4 regions of the Streptomyces sp. V2I9 genome follow, and region 1 is predicted to be linked to each of the others. Evidence: riboswitches for the same ligand, from Rfam matches in the RefSeq annotation. Region 1 holds a riboswitch; each other region holds the start of a gene.
What was found. Region 1 has a riboswitch for cyclic di-AMP ahead of QFZ71_RS27835 (LysM peptidoglycan-binding domain-containing M23 family metallopeptidase). Riboswitches for the same ligand answer to the same signal wherever they lie in the genome.
Positions count from the first base shown of each region.

Region 1 (7,623 bases):
CTACCTCACCGAGCCGATGGTGGAGCGGATTCGGACCGCGTGCGCACCGGCCGTCGTCGAGGCGGGCGAGGCCGAGGAGGACTACGGGGACCCGGACGAACCGGAACGCTATGTCGCGGTCAGTGAGTAGCGCCGGGGACGGCCCGGCTCCGCGTTTCGCGGTGGTCGGCAATCCGGACAACCGCCGGATCGCCTTCTTCGAGGAGGCCGTACGGGCCGCCGGCCTGCCACCGGCTCGGGTCGTGCCCTGGCTCCACGTGCTGCGCGGGGAGGCGGGGTTCCGTCCCGGCGAGAGCGTGCGGATCGATTCGCCGGGCGAGGACGCCGAGGTGGAGCGGCTGCTGCGCGGGGTCGACGACCCGACGCGGGTGGAGGGTTCGGCCCGGTGGTACGCGCGCTTCACCGCTGCCGTGGAGGCGGTGGCGGGCGCGGCCGGAGCGGCGGGGGCCGAGGTGCTGGGCTCCCCCGCCGACATCGCCGTGCTCTTCGACAAGCGGCTGTGCCACGGGGTGCTCGACCGTGCGGGGGTACCCGTCCCCGCCTCGCCGACATCGGGCCGGGCGGCGTCCCCGGTGCGCGGCTGGTCCGACGTACGGGAGCTGCTGCGCGAGCACCGGATGCCGCGCGCGTTCGTGAAGCTCGCGCACGGCTCCTCCGCCTCCGGGGTACTGGCGGTGGAGACGGCGGGTCCCGGCCGGGTCCGGGCGAGCACCTCGGTGGAGCGGGACGCCTCGGGCCGGCTGTTCAACTCGCTGCGGGTGCGGCGCTACACCTCGGAGGCGGAGGTGGGCACGGTCGTGGACGCCCTGGCGCCGGACGGGCTGCACATCGAGCGCTGGCTGCCGAAGGCGTCCCAGCGCGGGCGGGCCGCGGACCTGCGGATCGTGGTGATCGGCGGCCGGGCGACCCACGCCGTGGTGCGCACCAGCACGAGCCCCATGACCAATCTGCATCTCGGCGGCGCGCGCGGCGACCTCGACGAGGTCCGGACCGCCGTCGCGGCGGCGGGCGGCTGCTGGCGCGAGGCGCTGACGATGTGCGAGCGGGCGGCGGCCTGCTTCCCCGGAACACCCTGCGTGGGCGTCGATCTGCTGCCCACGGCCGGCTGGCGGCGCTTCGCCGTCGGCGAGGTCAACGCCTTCGGCGATCTGCTGCCCGGACTGACCGGTCTGCCGGGCAGCGGTGCCGAGGGCCTGAACACCTATGCGGCGCAGGTCGCCGCCGTACTGGACCGAGCAAGGAACCACCGTGCAGTCACCGCTTCCTGACCCCGACCCGCCCCGCCCGTCCGAGGGCTCCGCACGGCCCGACATGGGCGAGGTCGTGGGCAGCCACGATCTGCTGCTGGTCACCCTCGACACGCTGCGCCACGACGTCGCCGTCGAACTGGCGGCCGCCGGCCGGATCCCCAACCTCGCCCGGCACCTGCCCGGCGGCGTCTGGGAGGAGCGGCACGCTCCGGGCAGCTTCACCTACGCCTCGCACCAGGCGATGTTCGCCGGGTTCCTGCCGACGCCCGCCCATCCGGGGCCGCATCCCCGGCTGTTCGCGGCGCGGTTCGCGGGCAGTGAGACGACGGCGGACGGCACGTTCGTGTTCGACACACCGGATCTGGTGTCGGGGCTGGCCGCCGAGGGGTACCGCACGGTGTGCGTCGGCGGTGTCGGCTTCTTCAACCGTCAGGGGCCGCTCGGTTCCGTGCTGCCCGGCATGTTCCAGGAGAGCCACTGGGAGCCCGGCTTCGGTGTCGCCTCCCCCACCTCGTTCGAGGAACAGGTGGCCAGGGCGGAGGAGGTCGTCGCGGCGCTCCCCCACGAGCAGCGGCTGTTCCTCTTCGTCAACGTCTCCGCCCTGCACCAGCCGAACTGGTTCCATCTGCCCGGCGCGACCCGCGAGGCGGGCGACTCCCGTGCCACGCACGCGGCGGCTCTGGAGTACGTGGACCGGCACATCGGCCGCCTCTTCGCCGCGGCGAGCAGCCGCCGCCGGTGCTTCGCGGTCGTCTGCTCCGACCACGGCACCGCCTACGGCGACGACGGCTACACCGGTCACCGGCTCGGCCACCCGGCCGTCTGGACCGTTCCGTACGCCCACTTCTTCCTCGAACCGACCGGACAGGCCGGTGAGACCGGACCACCCGCATCACACGGACCGGGGGCCGCCCGATGACCACCACCCCTGCCACCGCCGCGACCACGTCCCCGCTCCCCGCCGTCCGGCCGTACGAGAGCTACGTCTACGCCTATCCGCACAAGACGGCCTACCGCCCGCTGGAGGACCGCCCGGAGCTGCGGTCGCTGTGGGCGGCGGAACCGAAGGACGTGCTCTCCCTCTATCTCCACATACCGTTCTGCGAGGTCCGCTGCGGCTTCTGCAATCTCTTCACCCGGATCGGCGCGCCGGAGGAGCTGACCACGCGTTATCTGGACGCGCTGGACCGTCAGGCCCTGGCCGTGCGGGAGGCGCTGGGGGACGAGGAGCCGGTGCGGTTCGCGGCGGCGGCGTTCGGCGGCGGCACCCCGACGTTCCTCACCGCGGCCGAGCTGGAGCGGCTCTGCGACCTGGCCGAGAAGCGGATGGGCGCCGACCTGCGCTCGGTGCCGCTGTCGGTGGAGACCTCGCCGTCCACGGCGACGGCGGACCGGCTCGCGGTCCTCGCCGACCGGGGCGCGACGAGGATCAGCATCGGCGTGCAGAGCTTCGTGGACGAGGAGGCGCGGGCGGCCGTCCGCCCGCAGCGCCGTGCCGAGGTGGAGGCGGCGCTCGGCCGGATCCGCGAAGCGCGGATACCGGTGCTGAACATCGATCTGATCTACGGCATCGACGGGCAGACCGAGCGCACCTGGATCGCCTCGCTGGACGCGGCGCTGGCCTGGCGGCCGGAGGAGCTGTATCTGTATCCGCTCTACGTGCGCCCGCTCACGAGCCTGCACCGCCTGGGCCCGGTGGCCGGCGCCCGGGCGCGGGAGGACGCCGCCTGGGACGCGCAGCGGCTGCGGTTGTACGCCGTGGGCCGCGACCATCTGCTGGCGCACGGCTACGAGCAGGTGTCGATGCGGATGTTCCGGCGCGCCGACGCCCCCCGCGAGCAGGAGGGGCCGGAGGACTACGCCTGCCAGACCGACGGCATGATCGGCCTCGGCTGCGGGGCCCGGTCGTACACGTCGGCCCTGCACTACTCCTTCGACTACGCGGTGGACATGCGGGAGATCCGGTCGATCATCGACCGGTTCACCGCCACCGAGGACTTCTCGCGGGCCGAGGTCGGCCGGTACGTCGACGCGGACGAGGCGCGGCGGCGGCATCTGCTGCAGTCCCTGCTCCAGGCGTCGGGGCTGCCGGTGGCGGAGTACCGGGCCCGGTTCGGTACGGAGCCGGACGCGGACTTCCGGGCCGAGCTGGCGGGTTTCGCGGCGCGGGGCTGGCTGGACGCCTCGGCGCCGGACGGGCTGCTGCGGCTGTCCCCGTCCGGTCTCGCCCATTCCGATGCGCTGGGCCCCGCGCTGTTCTCCCCCGGTGTGCGGGCCGCGATGGCCGCGTACGAGCGGAAGTGACCGGGCTGTGGACCTGACGATCCTCTACCGGGGCCCACTGGCGTCGTGCGACTACGACTGTCCGTACTGCCCCTTCGCCAAGCGGCGGGACAGCCGTGCGGAGCTGACGTCGGACCGGGCGGCCCTGGAGCGGTTCACCGGCTGGGCGGCGGAGCGGACCGACGACCGGCTGTCCGTGCTGTTCACCCCGTGGGGCGAGGGGCTGGTGCGCTCCTGGTACCGGCGGGCGCTGACCGAGCTGTCGCGGCTGCCGCACATCGGTCGGGTGGCGATCCAGACGAATCTGAGCGGCCGTACCGCGTGGCTGGCCGAGGCCGATCCGGAGCGGGTCGCGCTCTGGTGCACGTACCATCCGGGGCAGACGCCGTACGAGCGGTTCCTGGGCAAGTGCCGTGAGCTGTCCGCGCTGGGCATCCGCTACAGCGTGGGGGTGGTGGGGTTCGAGGCCCATCGGGAGGAGGCGCGGCGGCTGCGGGCGGCGCTTCCCGAGGAGGTCTACCTGTGGGTGAACGCCGCGGAGGGGCACACGTACTCCGACGAGGAGGCGGCACGGTGGACGGAGCTGGATCCGCTGTTCCCCTACAGCCGCGATCCGCACCGTTCGGCGGGGCTGCCCTGCCGGACGGGCGAGTCGGTGATCTCGGTGGACGGCGACGGCACGGTGCGGCGGTGCCATTTCGTCAAGGCGGAGCTGGGCAATCTCTACGACGGGAGCTACCGCCGGGCGCTCGGCCCGCGAGCCTGTCCGCTCGCCGTGTGCGACTGCCACATCGGCTATGTGCATCTGGAGTCGCTGCCGCTGTACGACGTGTTCGCCGGCGGCGTCCTGGAGCGGATACCGGCCGGGTTCGGCGCGGGCACGCCGCGGGACGGGCTGGTCGTGCCGAACCCGTCCCGTGCGCTTCCCCTGCTGGAGCCCTGAGGGGCCCGCCGGGGGGGGTGTCCGGCCCTGATCCGCCGGACACCCCCTCAGAGCGGCAGCAGGTCCGGGCGCTTCGCCTCGACGTGGTCGCCGGAGGACTCGCCGCGCAGCCGTCGGCCGATCCAGGGGACCAGGTACTCGCGGGCCCACTGGACGTTGTCGCGCCGCGCGTCGAAGGGGCTGCGCTGGGCCTGCGGCGGCCAGGGCTGGTCGGGGTCGGCGGGCACGTCGTGGCCGAGGACCTGGGCGGCGCGCAGGGCGACGCGGGTGTGGCCCTCGGGTGAGAGGTGCAGCCGGTCGGCGTCCCACGCCCGCCGGTCCTGGACGGAGCGCAGCGACCACAGGTCCAGGACGGGGCACCGGTAGCGGTCGGCGATGGCCCGCAGATGGACGTTGTACGTGGCGATCTTGCCACGCATGTGGCGCAGGACCGGAACGCCGCGGGTGTCGAAGCCGGTGGTCACCATGACCGTCCCGACGGCGTTGCTCAGGTCGGCGACCGCCCGCTCGTAGCGCTCGGCGAGGTCGTCGGGGTCGGTTCCGGGCCGGATGATGTCGTTACCGCCCGCGCAGAAGCTGACCAGGTCGGGGGCCAGTTGCTTGGCACGGGGGACCTGCTCCGCCACGATCTGGTCGAGGAGGCGTCCGCGTACGGCGAGATTGGCGTAGCGGAAGTTGCCGTGCGGGGAGTCGTCGGGGCCGGCCGCCACGTCGGGGGCGGGGAGCCGGTCCGCGAGGAGCACCGCGAAGCGGTCCGCCCAGCCGACGAAGGCCCCGTCCGGGCCGGGATCGCCGACGCCCTCGGTGAAACTGTCGCCTATCGCCGCGTACGACCCGATGATGTGCTGCTGGTTGTTTCTCGAATCGTCTGCCACAACCACGTATCCTGCACCGTTCGATGTGACCTACGCGACCGTAATATGGGATTGACGGGTGGTGAGATAGACCACCCGGTCAGTTTTTGGTAAAGGCGGAATAAGCGAGGGGCGATGTGCTGACAGCACATCGCCCCTCGGGCACTTCTCGTGGTGCCGGATCAGACGGAGACGCCGTGCTGACGCAGGTACGCGATCGGGTCGACGTCCGAGCCGTAGCTCGGGCCGGTGCGGACCTCGAAGTGCAGGTGCGGTCCGGTGGAGTTGCCGGTGGAGCCGGAGAGGCCGATCTGCTGGCCGCCGGTGACGGTCTGGCCGACGGAGACGTTGAGGGCGGACTGGTGGGCGTACTGGGAGTACATGCCGTCCTCGTGCTTGATGACGACCTCGTTGCCGTACGAACCGCTGTTGCCGGCCGAGACCACGGTGCCCGGTCCGATGGCCAGGACGGGGGTGCCGGAGGCGGCCTGGAAGTCCGAGCCGGTGTGGTAGCCGCTGGACCAGCTGGCGCCCGAAGCGCGGTACTGGGTGGTGACGTTGGGGCTGGCGAGCGGGGCGGACCAGCCGGAGCCGGCGGCCTCGGAGGAACCGGTCCGCGCCGGGTCGCCGGAGCCCTCGGAGTCGTCGGCGGAGACCGTGTCGGCCTTCGGGGCCTGCCGGGTCTCGGCCTTCGGGGCGGGTGCGGCCTTCTTCGGCGCGGCCTCGGGGGTGGCGGACTTCGCGGCCGGGGCGGAGCCCTTGGCGCCGAGGGTCAGCTTCATGCCCGGGTGGATCAGGCTGGGGTTGCCGCCGACGGTGGAGCGGTTGTCCTGGTAGAGCTTCTCCCAACCGCCCTTGATCTTGTGCTCGGCGGCGATCTTCGACAGGTAGTCGCCGGAGACGACGGAGTACGTCTTCGGGGCGGCCTTGGCGGGGGCGGCGGCCGTGGCGCCGTGCGCGGCGGCGACCGACGCGGCGGCGGGCTTCGCGGCCGGGGCGGCCTGGTCGGCCGCGCCGGCGGTGGTGGCACCGATGAGCGGGAGCGCGAGTGCGGCTCCGCCGGTCCCGGCGGCGAGGACGCCGCGGGAGATCGGGCCGGACTTCGGACGACGGTGCTTACCCTTTGCGGGCATGGGGATCTTCCTCTCCGGCGCCTGCGAGGTGAGCTGTCGGGTTCGGGCTGGAGATGCCCGGTCGCGTTGCGGCGACTTCACCCCGAGCCGGCCCGGATCACTCCGGGCCGGCGGCTTACCTGGTTCCCCCGCTCCTGCCACGTCTGTGTGGGTGGGTGCGAATTCCGGGCGGCGGCAGGATTAGGCGGTCCGTCCGGATTGACGGTGACCGTAAACCGGCCGGGACGAGCGGAACAAGCCAACGGTTGGCCGCCGTATTCATCGATTCGACAGCGTCCGGAATTTCCGGTCACACTCCGTGGATTACGGATCTTGGATTTCCGCGCGCATCCTGGGAATACCTTGGGGCGCGTTCACCACGGACCGTCACGGATATGATCCCGCTCACCTCCCTATTCCCATCTCCCCCATTAGCGGGGCATGTTCTGCGAAATGCACCAATACGGACACAGGGCGGGCGGCACCCCTGACGCCGGGTCAGCCACAGCCCTCTCCGGACCCCGTCCGGACAGGCGAACCGTGATGATTTCCCGCTGAATCGATGTCGTATCGTCACGGGAGCGCCCTCGCCGGCGAGCCGCGCCGGCGTCAGAGACCCCAGGAGCCCCCGTGACGCAACAGGTGCCGCAGGTCCCGCCGACAGAGACCGTGCTGACCGGAGTCCGCAATTTCCGCGACGTGGGCGGGCTCCCCACCACGGACGGTCGGCGCACCGCCTTCGGGCGCCTCTACCGCAGTGGCCACCTGGCGCACGCCACGGCCGAGGACGCGGCCTTCCTCGGCGGGCTGGGACTGCACACGATCTTCGACTTCCGCCACTCCGCCGACCACCGGCTCGACGGGTACGACATCGATCTGGCCGGTGTCCGCAACATCAGCATTCCGCTCTCGGACCCGGCCGACGGCGCGGAGTTCTGGCGGCTGGTGGGCGATGGGAACATCGAGCAGCTGCGCTCGGTCCTCGCGGGCGGCAAGGGTGTGGACCGCATGATCCGGATGTACCGCGCGACGATCGAGGAACGCACCGCCGAGCACAGCCGGGTCCTGCACGCCCTGGCGGAGGACAGCGTGCCGGCGCTGATGCACTGTGCGGCGGGCAAGGACCGGGCCGGCCTCTCGATCGCGGTCGCCCTGCTGGCCGTCGACGTCGAGAGGGAGGC
Region 1 covers NZ_JAUSZJ010000002.1:6,415,731-6,423,353, reverse strand. The annotation lists gene QFZ71_RS27865 (STM4015 family protein) at 1-130, shown strand, start outside; gene QFZ71_RS27860 (STM4014 family protein) at 111-1,268, shown strand; gene QFZ71_RS27855 (STM4013/SEN3800 family hydrolase) at 1,312-2,169, shown strand; gene QFZ71_RS27850 (STM4012 family radical SAM protein) at 2,166-3,554, shown strand; gene QFZ71_RS27845 (STM4011 family radical SAM protein) at 3,562-4,476, shown strand; gene QFZ71_RS27840 (SGNH/GDSL hydrolase family protein) at 4,524-5,351, opposite strand; gene QFZ71_RS27835 (LysM peptidoglycan-binding domain-containing M23 family metallopeptidase) at 5,513-6,463, opposite strand; cyclic di-AMP (ydaO/yuaA leader) riboswitch at 6,467-6,627, opposite strand; gene QFZ71_RS27830 (tyrosine-protein phosphatase) at 7,073-7,623, shown strand, end outside.

Region 2 (7,623 bases), 3.3 Mb from region 1:
AACGGGCGCGGGCGGGCGACTCCGACCCGCCCTGGCTCGGCTTCTACGGGTACGACCGGTTCGCCGCCGACGCCGCCGAGTGCTACCGCGACCTGAAGGCCCCCCGCCAGGTGCGGCGCTTCACCGAGCAGGCGCTGTCCCGGCCGACCGAGGAGTTCGTCCGCAGCCACGGACTGCGGCTCGTCGTCTCCGCCGTCGCCGAGCTGGAGTCGGGCAACCTGGACGCGGCCTGCGCGGCGGGCACCCGGGCGGTGGAGGTCGCCGGACGGATCTCCTCGGCCCGCACCACCGAGTACGTACGCGATCTGCTCCACCGCCTGGAGCCGTACGGGGACGAGCCCCGCGTCGCGGAGCTGCGGGAACGGGCCCGCCCGCTGCTGGTCACCCAGGTCTGAACCGGGCGCGCGCTCCGGCCGGCGGGCCCCCCGCCGCCCGGACTGCGCGCCACGCCCTGCCCGATCCGGGTTTGAGCCCGTTGTCAGTGGGTCAGTGCACTATCGGGGTGGGAGGTGGCGTGATGATGACGCACGCGGCGTACGACTGCGATGTGCTGGTGATCGGTGGCGGAATCGTCGGTCTGTCGACCGCGTACGCGCTGACGCGGGCCGCTCCGGGCGCGCGGGTGACGGTGCTGGAGAAGGAGAGCGGCCCCGCGCGCCACCAGACCGGCCGCAACAGCGGCGTGGTCCACAGCGGTATCTACTACCGCCCCGGCTCCCTCAAGGCCCGCTACGCGCTGCGCGGCTCCGCCGAGCTGGCGGAGTTCTGCGCCGAGCACGCCATCGCCCACGCCACCACCGGCAAGCTGATCGTCGCCACCGACCGCTCCGAGCTGCCCCGGCTGCACTCCCTGGTGCAGCGCGGCCGCGCGCACGGGCTGCCCGTGCGGGAGCTGGGCCCCGCCCAGATCGCGGAGTACGAGCCGGAGGTGCGGGGGCCGGCGGCGATCCGGGTCGGCACCACGGGCGTCTGCGACTTCACCGCCGTCGCCCACCGCTTCGCCGCCGAGATCGGCGCCGCCGGCGGCATCGTGCGGTACGGCGCGGAGGTCACCGCGATCGACCGCCGCCCCTGGGGCGTGGCGGTGCGCACGGCGGACGGCCTGGTCGTGCGGGCCCGGACGCTGGTCAACTGCGCGGGGCTGCACAGCGACCGGGTGGCCCGCCTCGCCGGGGACGATCCGGGGGTGCGGATCGTGCCGTTCCGGGGCGAGTACTACGCGCTGGACCGCCCCGAGCTGGTGCGCGGCCTGGTCTACCCGGTGCCGGACCCGGCGTTCCCCTTCCTCGGCGTCCACCTCACGCGGGGTTTCGACGGCTCGGTCCACGTCGGGCCGAACGCGGTCCCCGCGCTGGCCCGTGAGGGGTACGCCTGGCCGCGGGTCCGCCCTGGTGACCTGCTGTCCACGCTGAGCTGGCCGGGCACCTGGCAGATCGCCCGCCGCCACTGGCGGTACGGGGCGGGCGAGGTGCACCGCTCGCTGTCCCGGTCCGCGTTCACCCGTGCCGTCCAGCGGCTGCTGCCCGCCGTCACCGAGGACGACCTGCGCCCCTCGCCCGCCGGGGTGCGGGCCCAGGCGGTGCTGAGGGACGGCACGCTGGTCGACGACTTCCTCATCCGCGAGGCCCCGCACACCGTGCACGTGCTCAACGCCCCGTCGCCCGCCGCGACGGCGTGCCTGCCCATCGGACGGGAGGTGGCGCGGCTGGCGCTGCGCCGGGCTCAGGGGACGGGGTGGAAGCCGCCCGCCGTAGAATCCGGTCATTGTGTCTGAGCAGCCCCTGAACCCCAGCCCCGCCGAAGCCCACGAGGACGCCGCGGCCGACGCGGGGCCCGTCGCCCCGGAGCCGACCGCTCCCGAGCCGGGCACTCCCGCACCGACCGGCTCCACGGCGGCCGACGCGCTCACGGACGGTCCGCCCGCCGCCGCGTCCCCCGACGAGGCCGCCGCGCTGCGGGCCGCCTCCTTCGAGCGCGCGCGCCGGCTGCGGCAGGAGCCCCGTTTCCCCGGCGGCCCCGCCGCCGACCCGGCCGGCTCGCACCACGAGCGCCGCATCCGCAGCTTCCAGCCGCGCCGCAGCCGGGTCACCACCGGCCAGCAGGAGTCCCTGGAACGCCTGTGGCCGAAGTGGGGCCTGGACATCGACGGCAAGCGGGTCCTGGATCTCGCCGACCTGTTCGACGGGCTGCCCGTGGTCCTGGAGATCGGCTTCGGCATGGGCGAGGCCACCGCGCAGATGGCGGCCGACGACCCCGGCACCGGCATCCTCGCGGTCGACGTCCACACCCCCGGCCAGGGCAATCTGCTCGGCCTCGCGGACAAGGCGGGCTCGACGAACGTACGGGTGGCCAACGGCGACGCGATCATCCTGCTGCGCGAGATGCTCGCCCCCGCGTCGCTCGACGGCCTGCGGGTCTACTTCCCCGACCCGTGGCCCAAGGCCCGCCACCACAAGCGGCGGCTCATCCAGCCCGAGTTCCTGGACCTGGTCGCCCCGGTGCTCAAGCCCGGCGCGATCGTCCACTGCGCCACCGACTGGGAGCCGTACGCGGAGCAGATGCTGGAGGTGCTCACCGCCCACCCCCGCTTCGAGAACACCGCGGCCGGCGGCGGATACGCCCCGCGCCCCGCGTTCCGGCCGCTCACCCGGTTCGAGGGACAGGGGCTGGACAAGGGGCACGTCGTCCACGACCTGCTGTTCGCCCGCGTCTGACGCCGCACGCGCACCCGCCGGGGCCGGCCAGGATCTCCCCGGCCCCGGCCGGCCGGCCCGTCCGGCGAAGCGGCCGCCCACGGTCGGTGTCGCACGGTCCGCCGCGCCCGCGCACGACGGCGTACGGCCATGTCCTGGCCGGATGCGCCGTCGCCGGGTGTCGGCGCACCTCGTTAGGGTCGAGAGGTGTCCGACCCCTCCGTGCGGTATCAGCAGGCGCGGCCCGCCGTCCCGGTCCTCCACGAGCAGCGGCTCGACGAGGTCCTGGGCGCCGCGCCGGAGCGCGGCCGACAGCGTTACCGGCCGCGCCGCGTCGGCATGGTGTGGCGCAGCAAGGTGTTCCGCGCCGGGGCGGTGATCGTGGCGCTCCTGCTGTGCGGACTGGTGATCCTCGCCCTCGTCCGCGAACAGACCGGCCCCGAGGGTTTCCTGGTCGGTCTCGGCCTCGCGGTCCTGCCCGTCCCGCTGCTGATGGCGGCGTTCCGCTGGCTGGACCGGGTCGAGCCGGGGCCCTGGCGGAACCTCCTGTTCTCCTTCGCCTGGGGCGCGTGCGCCGCCGCGCTCGTCGCGATCATCGCCAACTCCTTCGCCACGCGCTGGATAGCCACCGCGACGGCCGACCCGGCGAGCGCGGACACCCTGGGGGCGACGGTGATCGCCCCCGTGGTCGAGGAGAGCGCCAAGGCGGCGGCCGTCCTGCTGATCTTCCTGTTCCGCAGACGGGAGTTCAGCGGAGTGGTGGACGGCGTCGTCGTCGCCGGGTTCACCGCGACGGGGTTCGCGTTCACCGAGAACATCCTCTATCTGGGCAATGCCTTCGGCGAGGACCAGTTGCTCGGCAGCTCCGGGTTCGCCTCGGTGACGGCGGGGACGTTCTTCGTGCGGATCGTGATGTCGCCGTTCGCGCACCCCCTGTTCACCGTGCTCACCGGCCTCGGCTTCGGCTTCGCGGCCGTCAGCGCCCGTCGCCACCGGGCCCGCCGGATCGCCCTGCCCTTGCTGGGCCTGGTCCTGGCGATGGGGCTGCACGCCCTGTGGAACGGCTCGTCGTCCTTCGGCCCGTACGGCTTCTACGCGGTGTACGGCATCGTCATGGTCCCCGCCTTCGCCCTGGTGACCTGGCTGGCGATCTGGTCGCGCCAGCGGGAGCTGCGTACGCTCGCCGCAGAGCTGCCCGCGTACGCCGCGGCCGGCTGGCTCACCCCCGCCGAGCCGTCGGCGCTCTCCTCGATGCGGGCGCGGGGCGTCGCCCGCGACCTGGCCCGCCACTGGCAGCAGGACCGGACCCGCGGCCGGGCGGCGGCCCGCGCGGTCGCGGAGTACGAGTCGTTCGCGACCTCCCTGGCGGGCCTGCGCCGCCGGGCCCGCCACGGCGCGGTGGGCCCGGACTTCGGCGCGCGGGAGCGCGAGTTGCTGCACCATCTCTGGCAGCGCCGGGAGATCGCGGCCCCGGCCCTCACCCACGCGGCCCGCCTCACCTCCCGCCCGGCGGCCCACCGGGCCGTCCCCCCGACGCCGTACGGGTACGGGTACGGCAACGCCCCCTGGAACCCGCCCGGTCACGGCCGTCCGCAGGCACCGGCGTACGGGCAGCCCCCCGTCCAGCCCCCCGGCCACGGATACGGCGGCCCGCCCCGGCCCCACGGCCACGCCCCCGCCCCGCACACCCACCGCCGCCCGCCGCAGTAGCCGGGGCGGGGACGGTCTCCGACTCGCCGCCCCGGTTGCCCTCGGCCCGGGCGCAGTACACGTCGGCGGTGTCGACGAAGGTGCTGCCGGCCGCCACGTACGCGTCCAGGACGGCGAAGGACGGGTGCTCGTCCGCCGTCCAGCCGAAGACGTTGCCGCCGAGGGCGAGCGGGAAGACCTGGAGGCCGGAGGTGCCGAGGGGCGTGCGCGCAGAAGTTATGCGGGGGTTCAACGAGCCGGTCCGGGCCGGCATTCCACCGCGTACGCCATCCGTGGCCGGGCCCCCGCGACAGACCTCATCCGCTGATGATCGCCCGTCGAGGCCCGTCCGTGGCCGCTTCGGTGCGCTCCCGGCCGCCGTACCCGTCCGCTCGGCCACGTGCGATGCCGGGCCGGGCCGCCCCGGACAGACCGGCAGCCCTGACGTCGGGGGGTGTGCGTCAGGGCTGCCGGGGTTTCGGGGAGGGCCGGCGGAGGAAGATCGGCGGCCTGCGGCCGACGAGGCGGCCGGCCCCGTGGCTCAGACCCGCAGGCCCTTGCTGTTCAGCCAGGCCATCGGGTCCATCGCGGAGCCGCCCGCGGTGCGGACCTCCAGGTGGAGGTGGGTGCCGGTGACGTTGCCGGTGGCGCCCATGCGGCCGATGGTCTGGCCGGTGGTCACCTTCTGCCCGACGGAGACCTCGATGGAGGACTGGTGGGCGTACCAGATCTCCGTGCCGTCCTCCAGCTGGAGGACGGTGCGGTAGCCGTACGAACCGGAGTAGCCGGCCGACGTGATCGTGCCACTGTGCACGGCCTTGAGCGGCGCACCGGTGGACCCGGCGAAGTCGAGGCCGGTGTGCTGGCCGGAGGACCACATCGCGCCGGACTGCCCGTAGGTCGAGGTGATCGTGTACGAGGGCGTGGGCAGGGAGAAGCTGGCGGCGAGCTTGGCGAGACGCTCCTCCTCCGCCTTCTTCTTCGCCGCTTCCTCCGCGGCCTTCTTCTTCGCGGCGGCCTTCTTCTCGGCCTCGTCCTGCTGCGCCGCGGCCTCCGCCGCCGCCTTCTCGGCCGCGGCCTTCTCCGCCGCGGCCTTGGCCTCGGCGTCGGCGCCGGCCTGCTGCTGCTCGGCCTGCTGGAGGATCCGGGCCCGCAGGGCCTCGCCCGCGTCGGTACCGCTCTCCGCCTCGGCGGCGGTGAGCCCGGCGGTGGTCAGCGGAGCGGCGGCGACCGGGGCGGCCTCCGCGTCGTCGGACATCAACGCCCCTACGCCGGGAAGGGACTTGGCGTCGGGAAGATTGTCCGCGATGGAATCGGGAAGAGAGATGGAGACCGGGGCCTTGTCCTGAGCGGTGGCGATGCCGCCCGCTCCGACGGCCGCGATCACGCCGACCCCGAGGACGGTGGAGCTACGGGCCAGACCACGCTGCTTGGCCACGCGGTGCCTGCCGCGCACGGGGCGGATGGTGTCCTCGGTGGGATTCCACTCACCCTCGGACCGCTCCGCGCCACCGTAGGCGTTCGCGGTGAAGGGTGACACGGCCTCAGGGGCAGGCTTGTTGGACGCCACGTGGGCGCACTCCTTTCCTTCCTTCTCGCCTACCGGGTTAGCTGACGGGTTCGGAGCAGGAAGGTCTCCTACGGGCCCCTCCGCCTCTCACGAGACGCAGGCGTCCGATTCACCCCATGGAGGTGGTTCCCCGGTTCCCTTGCGGGATTCGGCGCTCGCGCGCGGCGCCGTCCTGACGACGACTGTGACGACCGCGCTGCGTTATCGAACGTTAATAGACACCCATGCCTGATTCCAAGCCGTTCCTGTTGATCATTAACGAACGAGGCGGGGATGTACAGGATGCAAGCGGGCCGAATCGGGCGACTTGACCAGCGATCAGCCACACTCCTTTTTCTGACGGAGTGTCAAATGTTATGCGGAGCGGTGCCTTTCGATCACGCACCGTGGTATTGCCCTGCACCCCGCCGCGCTCCGCCTCGCCGCCCGTCGCGCCGCCCCCGCGCTACCCGTCGCCGTGCCCGTCCCGACGGCCCACGATCCGCACCGTCGTCCGGCGCACCGGCTGGCCCTCCGCCGGCCGGCCCACCGCGAGCAGCGCCATGTCGTCCGTGGCCCGCCCTCCGGTGTGCAGCCGTACGTCGTCGGTGAGCGCCGACAGCAGCTCCTCCGGGCCGGGGAAGATCCGGCCGCGCAGCCGCGCAGCCGGATCGTAGAAGAACCCGTCGGCGTTCCGCGCCTCGGACAGGCCGTCCGTGAAGGCGAGCAGCGTCGCTCCGGGCGGCATCTCCCACTCGTCGACCCGGTCCGGCCACACCCCCAGGTCCATCCCCAGCGGCAGCGCCGGCACGGAGGGCGCCAGCACCTCCAGGTCACCGTCCGCGTGCAGCAGGATCGGCTCGGGGTGGCCGCGGTTGACGAGACGGAGCGTGACCGCGCCGGGCGGGATCTCGGCCAGCACGGCGGTGATGAACCCCTCCATGACGTCCAGCCCGTAGCGCCGCGTCCCCTCCCTGGCGAGCGCGCGCTCCAGCCGTTGCGCGACGCCCTCCAGCGAAGGCTCCTGCTCGGCCGCCTCCCGGAACGACCCGATGATCACCGCCACCGCCTCGACGGCCCCGAGCCCCTTGCCGCGCACGTCTCCCACCACCATGCGGACGCCGTACGGGGTGTCGGCGACGGCGTACAGGTCACCGCCCACGAACTCGTCCGCCTGCGCCGCCTCGTACCGCGCGGCCACCTGGAGCCCGCCGATCCGCTCGGGGGGTGTCGGCAGCACGGCCCGCATGGCGGTCTCCGCGATGACGCGGGCCGAGGCCAGTTGCTCGTTGCTGCGCCGCACGACCCCGTTGATGACGAGGGCCAGCACCGAGGCGGTGAGCACGGTGAGCATCTCGATGGCCGGGACCACCTCGGTGGACGTTCCATCGGAGAGTCTCATCGCAAGGACGGAGAGGACCGCCGCGATGCCCGTGCGGACGGTCCGGGACAGCGAGAAGAACGGTGCGGCGATCAGCGGTGCCGCGACGAACAGCGGGACGGCGGTGAAGTTGGCCGGGGTCAGCGCGTCGAAGACCAGCCCGCCGACGATCAGCAGCGCGGGCAGCATCCGGACGAACCGTCGTGATCCCCGGCTGCCGGGCGTCGCCTCACCCTCCGGCGAACCCAGCACCGCGCGGCCGACGGCATCGACGCCCCGCGCCATGCCCCGCCGTTCCTTGGCCATCCCCA
Region 2 covers NZ_JAUSZJ010000002.1:3,094,763-3,102,385, forward strand. The annotation lists gene QFZ71_RS13520 (sporulation protein) at 1-395, shown strand, start outside; gene lhgO (L-2-hydroxyglutarate oxidase) at 518-1,774, shown strand; gene trmB (tRNA (guanosine(46)-N7)-methyltransferase TrmB) at 1,767-2,714, shown strand; gene QFZ71_RS13535 (PrsW family intramembrane metalloprotease) at 2,901-4,403, shown strand; partial or broken gene QFZ71_RS13540 (aldo/keto reductase) at 4,410-4,623, opposite strand; gene QFZ71_RS13545 (M23 family metallopeptidase) at 4,924-5,952, opposite strand; cyclic di-AMP (ydaO/yuaA leader) riboswitch at 5,964-6,116, opposite strand; gene QFZ71_RS13550 (PP2C family protein-serine/threonine phosphatase) at 6,398-7,618, opposite strand.
Region 2: linked by a shared signal. The riboswitch ahead of QFZ71_RS13545 (M23 family metallopeptidase) and the one ahead of QFZ71_RS27835 (LysM peptidoglycan-binding domain-containing M23 family metallopeptidase) in region 1 are both predicted to bind cyclic di-AMP.

Region 3 (7,623 bases), 3.9 Mb from region 1:
AGCAGACGACCAGCGCGAGGAACGCGGCCCGGCCGGTGAGCCGGGAGCGGCGGTCCTGGCGGCGGCTCTGCGACCGGTACACGCGGGCCGCGGTCTGCTCGCCCAGCAGCCGCAGCCTGGTAGAGGTGGAGAACCGGTCGCGGTCCTTCCCGGCCATGTCTCCCGCCTCCCCGTTACGCACGTCCGTCCCCGCACACGGTACGGGACCGGGTGCGGGGACGGGCGGAGGCTACCGTCCTACGGCGACGGGTCAGCCCTTGAAGCGCGGGAAGGCGGAGCGGCCCGCGTACACCGCGGCGTCGTCGAGGATCTCCTCGATGCGCAGCAGCTGGTTGTACTTGGCGACGCGGTCCGAGCGGGCCGGGGCGCCGGTCTTGATCTGGCCGCAGTTCACGGCGACGGCGAGGTCGGCGATGGTGACGTCCTCGGTCTCGCCGGAGCGGTGCGACATCATGCACTTGAAGCCGTTGCGCTGGGCCAGCTCGACGGCGTCCAGGGTCTCGGTCAGCGAACCGATCTGGTTGACCTTGACCAGCAGGGCGTTGGCGGAGCCCTCCTCGATGCCGCGGGCCAGGCGCTCGGGGTTGGTGACGAAGAGGTCGTCGCCGACGATCTGGACCTTGGAGCCGATGCGGTCGGTGATGACCTTCCAGCCGGCCCAGTCGTCCTCGTACAGCGGGTCCTCGATGGAGACGAGCGGGTACGCGGAGACGAGCTCCTCGTAGTACTCGGTCATCTCGGCGGCCGAGCGGGACTTGCCCTCGAACTCGTAGACGCCGTCCTTGTAGAACTCGGACGCGGCGACGTCGAGCGCGAGCGCGATGTCGCGGCCCGGAACGTACCCGGCCTCCTTGATGGCCTCGACGATGAGGTCCAGGGCGGCGCGGTTGGACTCCAGGTTCGGGGCGAAGCCGCCCTCGTCGCCGAGTCCGGTGGACAGGCCCTTGGTCTTGAGGACCTTCTTCAGCGTGTGGTAGATCTCCGCGCCCCAGCGCAGGGCCTCGGAGAAGGACTCGGCGCCGATCGGCGCGATCATGAACTCCTGGATGTCCACGTTGGAGTCGGCGTGCGAGCCGCCGTTCAGGATGTTCATCATCGGAACGGGCAGCAGGTGCGCGTTCGGGCCGCCGAGGTAGCGGAAGAGCGGCAGGTCGGACGCCTCGGAGGCGGCGTGCGCGACGGCCAGCGAGACGCCGAGGATGGCGTTGGCGCCGAGCGACGCCTTGTTCTCGGTGGCGTCCAGGTCGAACATCGCCTGGTCGATGAGGCGCTGCTCGGTGGCGTCGTACCCGACGAGCTCCGGGCCGATCTGCTCGATGACGGCGAGGACGGCCTTCTCGACGCCCTTGCCCTGGTAGCGGTTGGGGTCACCGTCACGAAGCTCGATGGCCTCGAACGCACCGGTGGAGGCACCGGACGGAACGGCAGCACGGCCCGTGCTGCCGTCGTCGAGGCCGACCTCGACCTCGACCGTGGGGTTGCCGCGGGAGTCGAGGATTTCCCTGGCTACGACGACGTCGATGGACGGCACGAGGCATCTCCTTCTGGGATCTGACACTGGTTGTGCAGGGTCACTGTGGCCTTGCGACCCGAGCCTATCCGGCCCGGCCGCGTTGACCGGCCGACCGCCCGACTCCTGGGACGAAAAAGGACCCGAGGGTGCGCGTATCGGGGCGAAACTCTAGAAATCTACCGAGCGGTAACCACAAGAGGTGAACGCGGCCGCGCTCATCCGCTCTCCCGCTCCCACGAAGAACCCGGCCCGGCGCGCTGGGGGGACGAGCGCGCCGGGCCGGGAAGCCGTGCGAGGGAGGGAGCCGCCGGACGCCCTCCCTCCGGGGAGGAGAGACGGCGGTTACTTCAGGTGGAGCTGCTGACCGGGGAAGATCAGGTTCGCGTCCTTGACGATGTCGTCGTTGAGCTCGAAGAGCTTGCTCCAGCCGCCCTTGACGCCTTCCTTCTGAGCGATCTTGCTCAGGGTGTCGCCGGTCTTGACCTTGTACTCGCCGTCGCCCTTCTGGACCTTCTCGCCGGTCGGGGTCGTGACGGTCTTCTTGCTCTCGGCCTTCTTCTCGGCCTGCGGCGCGGAGCGCTGCTCGGAGCGCGTGGCGGGCTGCTCGGCCTCGCGCTCGGGCTGCGCCTGCTGGGACCGGCCGGAGCCGGTGTTGACGCCCGGGTCCACGCCGTCGTCGGTCAGACCGCCCGCGCCGGCACAGGCCCAGGCGCCCGGACCCTGCATGTCGAGGAGCTTCTCGGCGGTGGCGATCTGCTGGTCCTTGGAGGCCAGGTCGGCGCGCGCGGCGTACTGCGTACCGCCGGCGGCGGCCCAGCTGGACTGGGAGAACTGAAGGCCGCCGTAGTAGCCGTTGCCGGTGTTGATGGACCAGTTGCCGCCGGACTCGCACTGGGCGACGGCGTCCCAGGTCTCGACGGAGGCGGCGGAAGCGGTGGTCGCGCCCATCAGCGGGACGGCGACGGCCGCGCCGGTGACACCCGCGAGGGTGGCGATACGGACGGCCTTGGACGGGCGGCGGTGCTTGCCCTTGCTGTTCAGCAGCATGGAACGAATCTCCTCACCGACGCCTACGAGGTGAGCTGTCGGGTTCGGGCTGATGAGTTGCCCGGCCGTGCGTCCTTGCGCACGTCTTCACCCCTAGCCGGTTCCGTACGCCCCCGTCTTCTCGACGAGGCGTCCGGACCCGGCGGCTTACCTGGGTCCCCCGCTCCTGCCTACGGCGCTTGCGCGTCTGTTCCCTCCGGCCGCCGGCAGGATTCGGCGTGACGGTCGTCGGGGCCCGCGGTGCGAGCGGCTTAGACCGTAAACACAGCCAACCCCGACATTCAAGGACGGACATAGAGGACAATCGGCCCGAACTCGCCACCGAGACCCATCCGTTTCCGCAGGTCGGGGGCGATGCGCCCGGATCGGCCGGGCGAAATGCGTGAGTTGAAGCAAAGAGACCCATGTCTCACTTACACAAAAGTGGACATAGGTCTCTGAACTGCCCGCGCTTTCGGGGCATTTTCCCGCCGGGATCAGTGGCCGACGGGCTCTTCGGCACGCTCCGGGGCGGTCGGGTCGGCGTCCTGGTCGCCACCCTTGCCCGCGTCCCGGCCCAGACCCAGGTCCAGGTTCTGGCCGGGCAGGATCAGGTCCGGGTCGGAGCCCAGGACGTCCTTGTTGGCCTCGTACAGCCCGGTCCAGCCGCCGGGCAGCTCCTGCACGTCGGCGATGACCCAGAGGTTGTCACCGGCCCGCACCGTGTACGTGCCCGTCGCGCCGCCGTCCCGTGCGTCGCCCTCGCCACGCGAAGCGTGCCGGCCGGAACCGCGCGGGCCGTCCTCCTGGCCGGCCTCCTCGGGCGCGGGGGCGCCGCGGTGCTTGCCGCCCTCGCCCGCCGGGGCGTCGGGGGCGGTCGACGGGTCCGCGCCGGGGGCCGGCGGGACGGTGGGCGTCACCGGGGAGTCGGGGGCCTCGGCCCCCTTCTCCGCACCCCCCTTGCCCGCCTTGTCACCTTCCTCCCCCTTCGTTCCGGACCCGTCGGCTTCACCGGACGTGCCGGATTCATCCGCCGTGTCGCCGGCGCCCGCCTCATCGGCCGGATCGGTCGTGGGGTCGGCCGTCGGGTCGGGGGAAGGCGCGGTGCCGGGGTCGACGCCGGGCAGAACGCCGTCCGTGGCGAGGCCGGAGATCACCGCGCAGCTCGGCCACGCCCGGGGACCCCGGTCGGCCAGGACCTTCTCGGCGATGGAGATCTGCTGCGACCGGCTGGCGAGATCGGCGCGGGGTGCGAACTCCGTGCCGCCGTACGCCGACCAGGTCTCCTGCGAGAACTGCAGCCCGCCGTAGTAGCCGTTGCCGAGGTCGGCGCTCCACATGCCGCCGCTCTCGCACTCCGCCACCCGGTCCCAGGTGGCCGAGTCGGCCGCGTGCGCGCCGCTCGCACCGAGCAGCGGGATGGCGATGGCCGACCCCGTCACCCCCGCGGCGACGATGAGGGCGGGTGCCTGGCGAGGTCGGCGGTGTCTGCCGTTCGCGGAGCCCATGGGTATGCCTTCCGTGCGACTGACAAGCTGGGTGCCCGGACGCCGCGCGGCGGGATCGCGCCCTCCGCGCCCGGTGTCCGAGTGACGCGTGCGCAACGTGCGACCCACGCGTCGAACCGTGAACCTAGCGGGACCCGAACGTATGTCACAAGTCGATGCAGCGCAGATCACGTGAAAGTCACAGAGTTGACAGCGAGTCACCTTTCGCGGTCGGCTCGCCCGGTTCGAACGCGACCGGAAGGGTGCGCAGCCCCCGCATGATGAGCCCGCCGCGCCAGCGCAGATCGGCGGGATCGGCGGCGAGTCGCAGGTCGGGGAGGCGTCTCAGCAGCGTGGCGAGCGCGGTCCGCCCCTCCAGCCGGGCCAGCGGTGCGCCCAGGCAGTAGTGGATGCCGTGCCCGTACCCGAGGTGCTGATTGTCACGCCGCGCGAGGTCCAGGGTGTCCGGATCGTCGAACCGCTCCGGGTCGCGGTCGGCCGCCGCGAGCACCACCAGGACGGGGTCCCCGGCGGCGATCTCCTCGCCGCCCAGGGTCAGCGGTTCGGTGGCGTACCGCCAGGTCGCCATCTCCACCGGCCCGTCGTACCGCAGCAGTTCCTCGATCCCGGTGTCCAGCAGCTCGCTCTCCCCCGGCACCGGGGACGCCTCCAGGGACGCCTGGAGCCGCGACCGCTGTCCGGGGTGGCGCAACAGCGCGTACATCCCGTTGCCGATCAGGTTGACCGTCGTCTCGAACCCGGCGAACAGCAGGATGAACGCCATCGCGGCGGCTTCGTTCTCCGTGAGGTGCTCGCCGTGGTCGCTGGCCCGGATGAGCCCGGAGATCAGGTCGTCGCCGGGGTTCTCCCTTTTACGGTGGATGAGTTCGGCGAGATATCCGCGCATCTTCTTCACCGACCGGGCGACCCCGCCGCGCGGTCCGCCGCCGTGCCGGATCATCATGCCCGCCCAGTCCCGGAAGTCGTCCTGGTCCTCCTCCGGGACGCCGAGCAGGTCGCAGATGGCGTAGATGGGGAGCGGGAAGGCGAGATCGTGGATGAGGTCGGCCTTCCCCTCCTCGACGAACGCGTCGATGAGCCGGTCGGTCAGCTCCTGCACGCGGGGCGCGAACTCCGCGACCCGGCGCGGGGTGAACGCCTTGGACACGAGCCGGCGCAGCCGGGTGTGGTCCGGAGGGTCGATGTTGAGCAGATGCGTCATCAGCTCCGCCTTGCGCTCCCCCGGAATGCCCGTCTTCCCCTTGGCGTGCGGCGACTCGGCGTGGTGGGCCGGGTTCTTGGAGAGCCGTGTGTCGGCGAGGGCCTGCTTGGCGTCCCCGTACCGGGTCACGAGCCATGCCTCGACCCCGCTGGGCAGCACCGTGCGGTGCACGGGGCGGTGCTCACGGAGCCAGGCGTAGGCGGGGTAGGGGTCGGTGGCGAACTCCCAGGTGAAGAGTTCGGGGGCGGGGGTCGCCGAGTCGGCCCCGTCCGGCGCGGCGGCGGCCTCCTCCTGCGGGGTGGCGTGCGGGCAGGCGGGCGGCTCGGGGGTGCTCGGTGCGGGGCTGTCGTTCACTCCTCGACGGTATCGGGCACGGCGTCGCGGGCTGTCCGCAGTCTCCCCGCGTAGTCCGCCGCCACCCGGCTCCCGCCCTCGGCACCGCGGTCCAGCCAGAACAGCGCCCGGCCCACGAGCACCGTCACCAGAAGGCCCTGTGCGTAGCGGTTCCCGGCCTCCGCCGCCCGCTCCAGGTACGGAACGGCCTCGACCACCTCACCCCGTTCCGCGAGAGCCTTGCCGACGATCCCCGCCGCCTCGACGCCGCCCGCGTCGGCGGAGTTCCGGTACCACTGCTCGGCGTACCGGACCTGCCCGGCCGCTTCGCAGAGGCGGCCGAGCACCAGCCCGACCTCGGGGCGCCCGTCCGCCTCACCCTCCAGCGCGCTCCGGGCGCTCTCCACCACCACCCCCTGGCGGTCCGGCTCGCCGCGTACGGCTTCCATGGCAGGGAGCCACAGGCCGAGCGGCACGGGCGGGGCGTCCGGGCGGGCCGCCGCCTCCCGGTGCAGGGAGGGGAAGGCCCTCCAGGTGTCGGGCTCCGCACCCCCGAGCAGCATTCCGGCGACGCCGTGGCGGACCTCGGACGCCCACGCGAGCGCGTCCTCGAACGACTCCCCGGCCGCCTGCGCGGCCTCCGGTCCGTACAGCGCGCCACGCCTCGCGCAGCACGTCCGACGGGACGGGGGTGTCGTCGGTGCCGCACCGGGCCAGGTCCATGGCGACGCGCACCAGCAGGTGTCCGTGCGGGTGGGCGTGGGGGCGGCGGGCGCGCCACCACTCGTCCCACAGCTCCGGGCCGACGGCGAGGAACGCGGCGATGTCCCCGTCCTCGCACCGGAGGGACGCGTCTCCCAGCCGGCGGTCCTCGCGCGCCCCGGCCAGCCGTTCCCGTTCGGACGCCGTCCATACGCGGGTCAGCTCCACCGGACCGACGCCGACCAGGACCCGCGCACGGGCCTGTCCGCCGAAGCGGTGGGTGTCGTACGCCTCGTCGCTCATCGTGGCGATCACCGGGACGCGCAGCCGGGCGAGGTCGGCGAGGAGCGCCGGGGTCAGGCCGTGTTCGCCGAGGTGGCCCTCCAGTTCGTCCAGCCAGACCGCACACCGCTCCTCGCCCCGTCCGCGCAGCACGGCGGGCAGGCCGCGCAGATCCGTGCCGGAGGCGGGGGCGAAGAGGCGTGTCGGGCCCGGCAGGTTGGCGAGCATCCCCACCCAGGCGGTCCGGCTCTTCCCGGACAGGGGCTCCCCGGTCACCAGCACCAGCCCGCCGGTACCGGCGGCCGCGCACATGCGCTTCTCCAGCAGGGCGTCGCCGTCGCGGGCGACGTAAGGGGGGAGTACCGGCTCGTCGCCCACCTGCCCGGCGCGCCGCACACCGAAGGCGGTCGGGTCCGCCGTGTCGAGGCGGGGCCAGTCGGTGACCGGGGGCAGGCCGGTGTGCTGCGGCGCTCCGAAGTAGGTGTGCACGCCGCCGTTGAAGGTCCTGGCCTGGACCACCGGGCCCTCGAAGACGCCGCCCGAGACACCGTTGCGGTGGGCGGCGGCATCGGGCACGGGCGGACCCGTCCGAGGGCGGGAGACCGTACGTGCCGCCTCGTCGTCGCCGTAGGCGTCGGCGATCGCCTTCAACTCCTCGTAGGCGTGAGGAGACGTGCGCCGCGTCTCCCGCAGGAGCTCCAGGAGGACCGAGGCGCGCCGGCGCCTCTCCACGTCGGACGGATCTCTTCCGGGAGTGGTCTCCGCCAGTCCGTGCAAGCGCATCAGGAGAAAGCTGTTGGTCGTGCCCTCCAACGCTTCGACGGCCAGTTCGTACACGCTCGGATCACCATGGTCGATGCCCCGCAGCAAGGTACGGGCCAGCACCGTCAGTTCGTCGTCCACGCCCGTCCCCCACCCCTCATGACGCCCCTGCCGTCACCGTAGCCAACCCGCGTGCCCCTCCGCTGCCAGGATCGCGTCCCGGTAGGCGCGGGCGGCGGCGCGCAGGGCCGCCTCCGGGTCGGTTCCGGCGGCCTCGGCGCGTACGGCGAGGGCGA
Region 3 covers NZ_JAUSZJ010000002.1:2,540,269-2,547,891, forward strand. The annotation lists gene QFZ71_RS11055 (septum formation initiator family protein) at 1-157, opposite strand, end outside; gene eno (phosphopyruvate hydratase) at 251-1,531, opposite strand; gene QFZ71_RS11065 (transglycosylase family protein) at 1,856-2,560, opposite strand; cyclic di-AMP (ydaO/yuaA leader) riboswitch at 2,566-2,748, opposite strand; gene QFZ71_RS11070 (transglycosylase family protein) at 3,037-4,047, opposite strand; gene QFZ71_RS11075 (cytochrome P450) at 4,226-5,602, opposite strand; gene QFZ71_RS11080 (hypothetical protein) at 5,599-6,030, opposite strand; gene QFZ71_RS11085 (hypothetical protein) at 5,957-7,468, opposite strand; gene QFZ71_RS11090 (nucleoside triphosphate pyrophosphohydrolase) at 7,502-7,623, opposite strand, start outside.
Region 3: linked by a shared signal. The riboswitch ahead of QFZ71_RS11065 (transglycosylase family protein) and the one ahead of QFZ71_RS27835 (LysM peptidoglycan-binding domain-containing M23 family metallopeptidase) in region 1 are both predicted to bind cyclic di-AMP.

Region 4 (7,623 bases), 5.9 Mb from region 1:
TCAGGAAGTTCACCGGCACCGAGTCGGGGTCCAGGTCGCGCAGCGCGTAGACCACGTCGACCAGGTCCTTGTCGCTCTCGCCCATCCCGGCGATCAGACCGGAACACGCCGACAGCCCGGCGGCCTGCGCCTGCTGCACGGTCTCCACCCGGTCCGCGTACGTGTGGGTGGTGGTGATCGCCCCGTACGTCTCCTCGGACGTGTTGAGGTTGTGGTTGTACGCGTCGGCGCCCGCCGAACGCAGCCGGTCGGCCTGTCCGTCCGAGAGGAGGCCGAGGCAGGCGCACACCTCGACGCCCTCGTTCTCCTCCTTGATCGCCTCGATGGTCCTGGTGACGCGATCGACGTCCCGGTCGGTGGGCCCGCGTCCGCTCGCCACCAGACAGACCCGCTTCGCGCCGCCCGCCACCCCGGCGGCGGCGGCCCTGGACGCCTCCTCCGGCTTCAGCCAGGTGTACTTGAGGATGCCGGCCTTCGAACCGAGCCGCTGCGAGCAGTACGAGCAGTCCTCGGGGCAGAGACCCGACTTGAGGTTGACCAGGTAGTTGAGTTTGACGCGTCGCCCGAACCACTGACGGCGCACCTTCCCGGCGGCGGCCACCACGTCGAGCAGGTCGTCGTCGGAGGTCGCCAGCACGGCGAGCGCTTCTTCGCGGGTCGGCAGTTCGCGCCGCAGCCCCTTGTCCACCAGCGTGTTCAGCAGGTCCATGGAAGCTGATCCTGACGTACGGCACCGCCTCCAGCCAAGGAGGAACCGGACAGGAGAGCCGGGGGAGGGTGTGTGTATGGCCACACCCTGACCTGCCGCATGCCCCGCTAGGGTCTGTGGGCTGCCTACAAACGGGCCCGTTCGCACCGGGCCGTCCGCACGGGCCCGCTCGCACGGAATCACGCGCAGGTGGTGCCGTCCGCGCCGGACCGTGCGGACGGACCGTCCACCCCGGCCCGTCCGCCCGCCGCCGCACCGCCGAGGCCCGCCTACCCAAGGGACCGCCCCATGTCCTCCGCCCCGTTCGACTGGATCGACGCCGAGGCCCGCGGCCGGGCCGCCGCCGGGCTCGTCCGCACCCTGCGCCCGCGCGGCGCGGTGCCGGAGCTGCTGGACCTTGCGAGCAACGACTACCTGGGCCTCACCCGGCACCCGGAGGTCACCGCGGCGGCGGCCGACGCCGCCCACCGCTGGGGAGCGGGGGCCACCGGGTCCCGGCTGGTCACCGGCTCCACCGCCCTGCACGCCGAACTCGAACGCGAACTGGCCGCGTTCTGCGGCTTCGACGCGGCCCTCGTGCTCTCCTCCGGATACGCGGCCAACCTCGCCGCGCTGACCGCGCTGTCCGGGCGCGGTTCGCTCATCGTCTCCGACGCGGGCAACCACGCCTCGATCGTGGACGGCTGCCGGCTCTCGCGCGCCGAGACCGCCGTCGTCCCCCACGCCGACCCGGACGCGGTCGCCAAGGCGCTCGGGGCGCACGACGGGCGGGCCCTCGCCGTCACCGACTCGGTCTTCTCCGTCGACGGAGACGCCGCCCCGCTCCCCGCGCTGGCCGAGGTCTGCCGCGCCGCGAACGCCGCCCTGCTGGTCGACGACGCCCACGGGCTCGGCGTCCTGGGCGACGGCGGTCGCGGTGCGCTCGCGGCGACCGGGCTGGCCGGGGGAGACGGCGTGGTGGCCACGCTCACCCTCTCCAAGTCCCTGGGCAGCCAGGGCGGCGCGGTCCTGGGGCCCGCGCGGGTCATCGACCACCTGGTCAACACGGCCCGTACGTTCATCTTCGACACCGGGCTCGCCCCGGCGGCGGCCGGCGGCGCGCTCGGTGCGCTCGGGGTGCTGCGCCGGGAGCCCCGACGCGCGGCCCGCGCACGGGAGGTGGCCACCGCGCTGTACACGCGCCTCACCGCCGCCGGGCTGACGGCCGTACGGCCCGACGCGGCCGTCGTCTCCGTCCGCGCGCCCTCGGCGGAGGCGGCGGTGCGCTGGGCGGCCGACTGCCGCGCGGCCGGGATGGCGGTCGGCTGCTTCCGCCCGCCGTCGGTACCGGACGGCATCTCCCGGCTGCGGCTCACCGCGCGGGCCGATCTGACCGAGGAGCAGATCACGACCGCCGTGGCCACGATCGTCGCCACCGCTCCCCGCCGGGCGGCCGCTCCGGTCAGCTGAAGCGCCGCGGCTCGGCCACCCTCGTGCCGAGCCCGGCCACGAACGCGCTCCACGCCGCCGTCGAGAAGCGCAGCGGCGGGCGGTCCACGTCCTTGGAATCGCGTACGGCGAGGGTCCCTCCGCCCGGCAGCGCGGTCTCCACGCAGTTGTTCATGCCGGTCGAGCGGCTGCTGCGCCGCCATCGCGGGGCGGGCGGTGCGGTGGGCGGCGGCGGTGCGGCGGACAGCGCGAGACGGTCTGACATGGCGGCCCCTAACTGCGTCCGATCTCGGAGATGAGGTCCAGCGAGCGTTCCGGCGACAGCGCGTGCGCCTGCAGCGTGCGGAAGGCCGAGCTGTACGCGTCGAGGTCTTCTTTCTGCTCCAGATAGAGGCTACTCGTCAAATGATCGAGGACGACCACGTCCAGATCGGAAATGTTCGGAAAGGAGAAAATGACGAAAGGGCCGGTGAGCCCGATGTACGCGCCCGCCGAGAAGGGAAGCAACTGTAGGCACACATGCGGCAGTTGAGACATCTGCATGAGGTGCTGCACCTGGTCCCGCATCACCTCCGGACCGCCCACCTCGCGATGGAGCACCGCCTCGTCCAGCACGGCGGTGAACCGCAGTGGAGGGCTCGTACGCAGTACCCGCTGACGGGTCAGCCGTACCTCGACCAGCGAGTCGAGGTGCTCCTCCGGTAAACCGCCCAGCGAGGCACGGGTCACGGCGCGCGCGTACCCGGCGGTCTGGAGCAGCCCCGGCACCACCGACGTCTCCAGCGTCCGGACCGTACTGGCCTGCGACTCCAGACTGATGAAGTCGCGGTACTGCGGCGGGATCAGCCCCCGGTAGGCATGCCACCACTCCGAACCGCCGCCGCCCGCCGACCCCGCGAGCACCTCCAGCAGTGAACGCAACCGGGGGTCGCGCACCGCGTAGGCGTCCAGCAGCCGCGCCACGTCGGAAGGCGTCACGCCGCTCGCGCCCGTCTCGACACGGCTCACCTTGGACTGGTGCCAGCCGAGCAGCCGCGCCGCCTCCCGGCTGGTCAGCCCTGCGGTGTGACGCAGACTCCGCAGCTCCTCGCCGAGCTTGCGCCGCCGGACGGCGGGGCCGTGCAGCATGCCGGTCTCCTTCTCGGTCGGAAGGGCCGGATCGTCACCGCAACCGGCCCGCAGAGACGTCAGTGTGCCGCCCGCACACACCGCACGGGTTCCGAATTCACCGCTTCGAGCGACAGATATATGCATAGCTTGGCCGAACGCCGTTACAGAAAGCTTCATCGATGGCAGGCTGGCGCGAAGCACCATCCCGGTCGGCCGTCGGTCGCCCGGAGCGGGAAAGGGACGGCGTCGCCATGGCAGACCATCAGGAAGCAACCGTCACGCTGCCGAGCGATCCGGCCTCGGTCTCAGCGGCCCGCAGACATGTGGCCAGGACCTTGACCGCATGGGGCCTGCCCGACGACGCCGAGTACGCCGACACCGTCCGCCTGATCGTCTCGGAGCTGGCCACCAACGCGGTGCAGCACACCTTCGGCCAGTCGCCCACCTTCACCGTGGACCTGCGGCTCGAACGGGACGAGGAACTGTACCTGGGCGTCACGGACAGTCACCCCCGGTGGCCCCAGCGACTGCCCGCCGCCGTACGGCAGGACAACGGCCGGGGCATGGCCATCATCAGGTCGCTCGCCAAGGAGTACGGCGGCCGGCTCCAGGTCACCCCGACCGCCGAGGGCGGCAAGACGGTCTGGCTGGCTCTCCCGTGGGCCGTTCCGGTCGGGCCCCGCTGAGGCTCAGCCCGCCGTGGCCGCGCCCCCGCGGCCGAAACCGCCGCGCAGCAGCGCGAGCAGGGTCGCCGCCGCGGCACTCGCCCTCTCGCCCCGGTGCACGACCGAGATGGTCCGGCGGAACGACGCGGGCTCCAGCCGCCGGACCGACAGCGGGGCCGGCGCCATCGCGGCGACCATCTCCGGCACCACCGCCACCCCGAGCCCCGCGCTGACCAGCGCACACACCAGGGCGTATCCGGGCGACTCGCAGACCACCGCCGGGGTCGCCCCGGCCTCGGCGAGTGCGTTCTCGACCCCGCGCCGGGGCGGATGCGTGGGCGCGCTGCTGATCAGCGGCCGTCCCGCCAGCTCCCCGACCGGCAGTCGCCCGGTGCCCTCCGCGAGCCGGTGGCCCGCCGAGGTGACCAGCACCAGCTCCTCGACCAGCAGGGGTTCGACGACCACACCCGCCGGCGGAGGGGCGACACCTCCCGGCTCGTAGGCGTGGGTCAGGGCGAGGTCCACCTCGCCCGCCGCCACCGCGGCGACCCCGCCGGGCGGCTCGTGGTCGGCGACGGCCAGTTCGACGTCGGGATGGGCCCGCCGGAACGCGCTCAGGACCGGCGGCAGCAGATGGATCCCGGCTGTCGTGAACGTCCCCACCCGCAGGCGGCCGCCCGACAGCCCGGCCAGCCGCGCCAGCTCGTGCCGCGCCTGGTCCAGTTCGTCCAGCACCCGTCGAGCCCGGCCCGCGAGCAGTTCGCCCGCCGCCGTCAGCCGGGCCCCGCGGTGGTGGCGTACGAGCAGCGCCGCCCCGGCCTCCCGCTCCAGTTTGGCCAGCTGCTGGGAGAGGGCGGGGGCGGTGTAGCCCAGGCGGGCGGCGGCGCGGGTGATCGATCCGGCCTCCGCGACCGCGACGAGCGCGGCGAGCCGCGTCGGGTCGTACATGAAGCGTTCCTTTAGGCAGACCCAGAAGATTGCAAGTACACGCTAAAGGCTCCGCAGGTCCAAGGTGGATCCATGGACGCACAACTGATCGCCTTCACGGGGGTCGCCGCCGGAATGGTCGCGCTGCCCGGCGCCGACTTCACCGTCGTCGTACGCAACGCCCTGGCCTCGCGCACCGCCGGTCTCGCCACCGCGCTGGGTGTCGTCGGCGGGCTGCTGGTGCACACCGCGCTCGCGGTCGCGGGTCTCGCCGCCGTGCTGGTGACCGTGCCGGTGCTCTTCCGCACCGTCCAGTTGCTCGGCGGAGCGTACGTGCTCCACCTCGGGATCAGCTCGCTGTACGCGATGCGCCGCCGAGCCGGACATGACCGGAGGGACACGCCGGAGGACGGACCGGCGCGGCCCGCCCCTCGGAATGTCGGACGCGCGCTGCGCCAGGGCTTCCTGACCAACGCGCTCAACCCGAAGGCGCCGGTCCTCTTCCTCAGCCTGCTGCCGCAATTCGTGCCCCATGGGCAGCCGCCGCTGCCCCGGACGCTGCTGCTGGCGGCGGTCGTGGTGGTGCTGGCGCTGATCTGGTTCCCGGCCGTCGCCCTGCTCGTGGACCGGCTGGGCCGGTGGCTGCGCCGCCCGCGTACCGCCCGCGCCATCGAGGGTGGCAGCGGCGTGGCGCTCACCGGACTGGGACTGGTCCTGGTCACCGGGCCGCTGCTGCGCTGAGCGGAGGCGGCAGCCGTGGGCGGCGGTCCGGGCGGCCCGCGGCGATCCGCGGGCCGCCCGTGAGTCCCGCCCGGCCGGAGCGTCGGGACGGCCCGCACGGAGGGAGCGTCGGACGCCCCGCAAGGGAAGAGCGTCCGGCAGGTGGGTCAGCGGACCCGTCCGTACCAGACGCTCTTGGACCAGATTTTCGCCAGTCGCACCACGTCTCCCGATTTGGGGGAGTGCCAGATCTTGCCGTTCCCGGCGTAGATGCCCACGTGGTAGACGCTGCGCCCCGAATGGAAGAAGACGAGGTCGCCGCGTTTGCGCTGCGACTTCCCGATATGGCGGGTCTTGTTGTACTGCTGCTGTGCCGTGCGGGGAAGCTTCTTCCCCGCCTTCTTGAACGAGTAGACCGTCAGCCCCGAGCAGTCGAAGCGGTGGGGACCGGCCGCGCCGTACTTGTAGGGGGACCCCTTCTTCGACGCGGCGACCTTCAGGGCCTTCGTCGAGTGGGTGGCCGCTTCGGCGTCGCTCACCAGACCGGGCGCCAGCATCGTGGACGTCACGGCCAGGGTGAGCACCGAGGCCGTACCGACCCGGGCGAACAGAGACGGGACATGAACCTGCGCAGACATGCGCAACCCTTCGTCAGCCGCCTGTGAAGGATGACCTGTCGGGTTCGGGCTGGCGAAGTTGCCCGGCCGCGTCGCGGCTTCACCCCGAGGGCTTCCCGGTCTCCCGGTCGGCCCGTTGTGCTCGGGTCCTCCACTCCTGCCGATCCACTTCCTGTCGACCAGTCATCCGGGCGGCGGCAGGACTCGGCGTCCGCCCGGACCGCCCCGCCGCGGTGGCGGGGGCTTGTCGTCCCAGGGATCTTGACGCACTCCGTGCCGGATTTCCGAGCTGAAACGGTGGTTTGTGAATCTCCTCACGCCTGATCCATTCGAGTGGACAGGCCACTTTCGCACTCGCCGACGAGCCCGGCGCACACCCCCGCACCAGCGATGAAAGGGCATATTTCGAGTACGAGCCGGGCCCGGAACGCAAGTTGAGCCATCGCTCGCAGGAGTGAACGCCTACGCCGTACGAGCGAGGAAAATCGGTCACCGGATCGGGCGTGTCGTGCGGCACGATGACCGCTCCGCTCCCGTAAGGCGCTCCCGGCCTCCTTCCGTACCGCGTCCCGCTCGCTGCCGTACCGCGCACCCGGCGCGCGGCTCCGGTCAGTTCGCGGCCGGCGGCATCGCCACCCGGCCCGCCCGGCGCTCCCCGTCCAGGACCCGCAGGGTCCGGGCCAGGGTGGCCGCGTGGAGGCGCGACTCGCCGCGCTCGTGCATCAGCGCCAGGGCGTCGCGCAGCGCGGCCGCGCCGGAGGCCAGGGCCTGGGCGGCGCGCAGAGCGCTGTAGGTGTCGCCGCCGCGGGCCGGATTGATCCGGCCCAGCTGGTCCAGCACGGCCAGATAGCAGTCGACGAACTCGCCCTCGGCGCGGGTCAGGGCGGGCAGGGGCGGGAACTCGGGTGGCTCCATCGGCGGTTCACCTCGCGGCGTGGGGCGGGCGGGGGCGTCAGCGGTTCTCCACGACGTGATCGACCAGCCCGTAGGCGAGGGCTGCCTTCGCGTCGAGGATGGTGTCGCGCTCGATGTCGGCGGTGATCTGCTCAGCGGTCCGGCCCGTGTGCCGGACCAGCATGGCGGCGAACATCTCGCGGGTGCGCACCAGTTCGCGTGCGTGGATCTCCAGGTCGGACGGCTGGCCCCGCATCGGCTCCTCCATGGCGGGCTGCTGGATGACTACCCGCGCGCCGGGCAGCGCATGTCGGCGGCCCGGCGCTCCGGCCGCCAGCAGGGCGGCGGCGTAGGAGCCCGCCTGCCCCAGGCAGAAGGTCTCCACCTCACAGGTCAGGAACCGCATCGTGTCGTAGACCGCGGCCATCGCCTGGAACGTGCCACCGGGGGAATTGATGTAGAGCGACACGGCCCGGTCCGGATCGGCGTGTTCCAGATACATCAGCTGGGCGATGAGGTCGCTCGCGGCGGTGTCGTCGATCGGGCTGCCGAG
Region 4 covers NZ_JAUSZJ010000002.1:486,194-493,816, reverse strand. The annotation lists gene bioB (biotin synthase BioB) at 1-709, opposite strand, end outside; gene QFZ71_RS02245 (8-amino-7-oxononanoate synthase) at 998-2,158, shown strand; gene QFZ71_RS02240 (DUF397 domain-containing protein) at 2,151-2,402, opposite strand; gene QFZ71_RS02235 (helix-turn-helix transcriptional regulator) at 2,411-3,265, opposite strand; gene QFZ71_RS02230 (ATP-binding protein) at 3,499-3,933, shown strand; gene QFZ71_RS02225 (LysR family transcriptional regulator) at 3,937-4,860, opposite strand; gene QFZ71_RS02220 (LysE family translocator) at 4,933-5,580, shown strand; gene QFZ71_RS02215 (C40 family peptidase) at 5,727-6,197, opposite strand; cyclic di-AMP (ydaO/yuaA leader) riboswitch at 6,201-6,367, opposite strand; gene QFZ71_RS02210 (hypothetical protein) at 6,786-7,091, opposite strand; gene QFZ71_RS02205 (ATP-dependent Clp protease proteolytic subunit) at 7,129-7,623, opposite strand, start outside.
Region 4: linked by a shared signal. The riboswitch ahead of QFZ71_RS02215 (C40 family peptidase) and the one ahead of QFZ71_RS27835 (LysM peptidoglycan-binding domain-containing M23 family metallopeptidase) in region 1 are both predicted to bind cyclic di-AMP.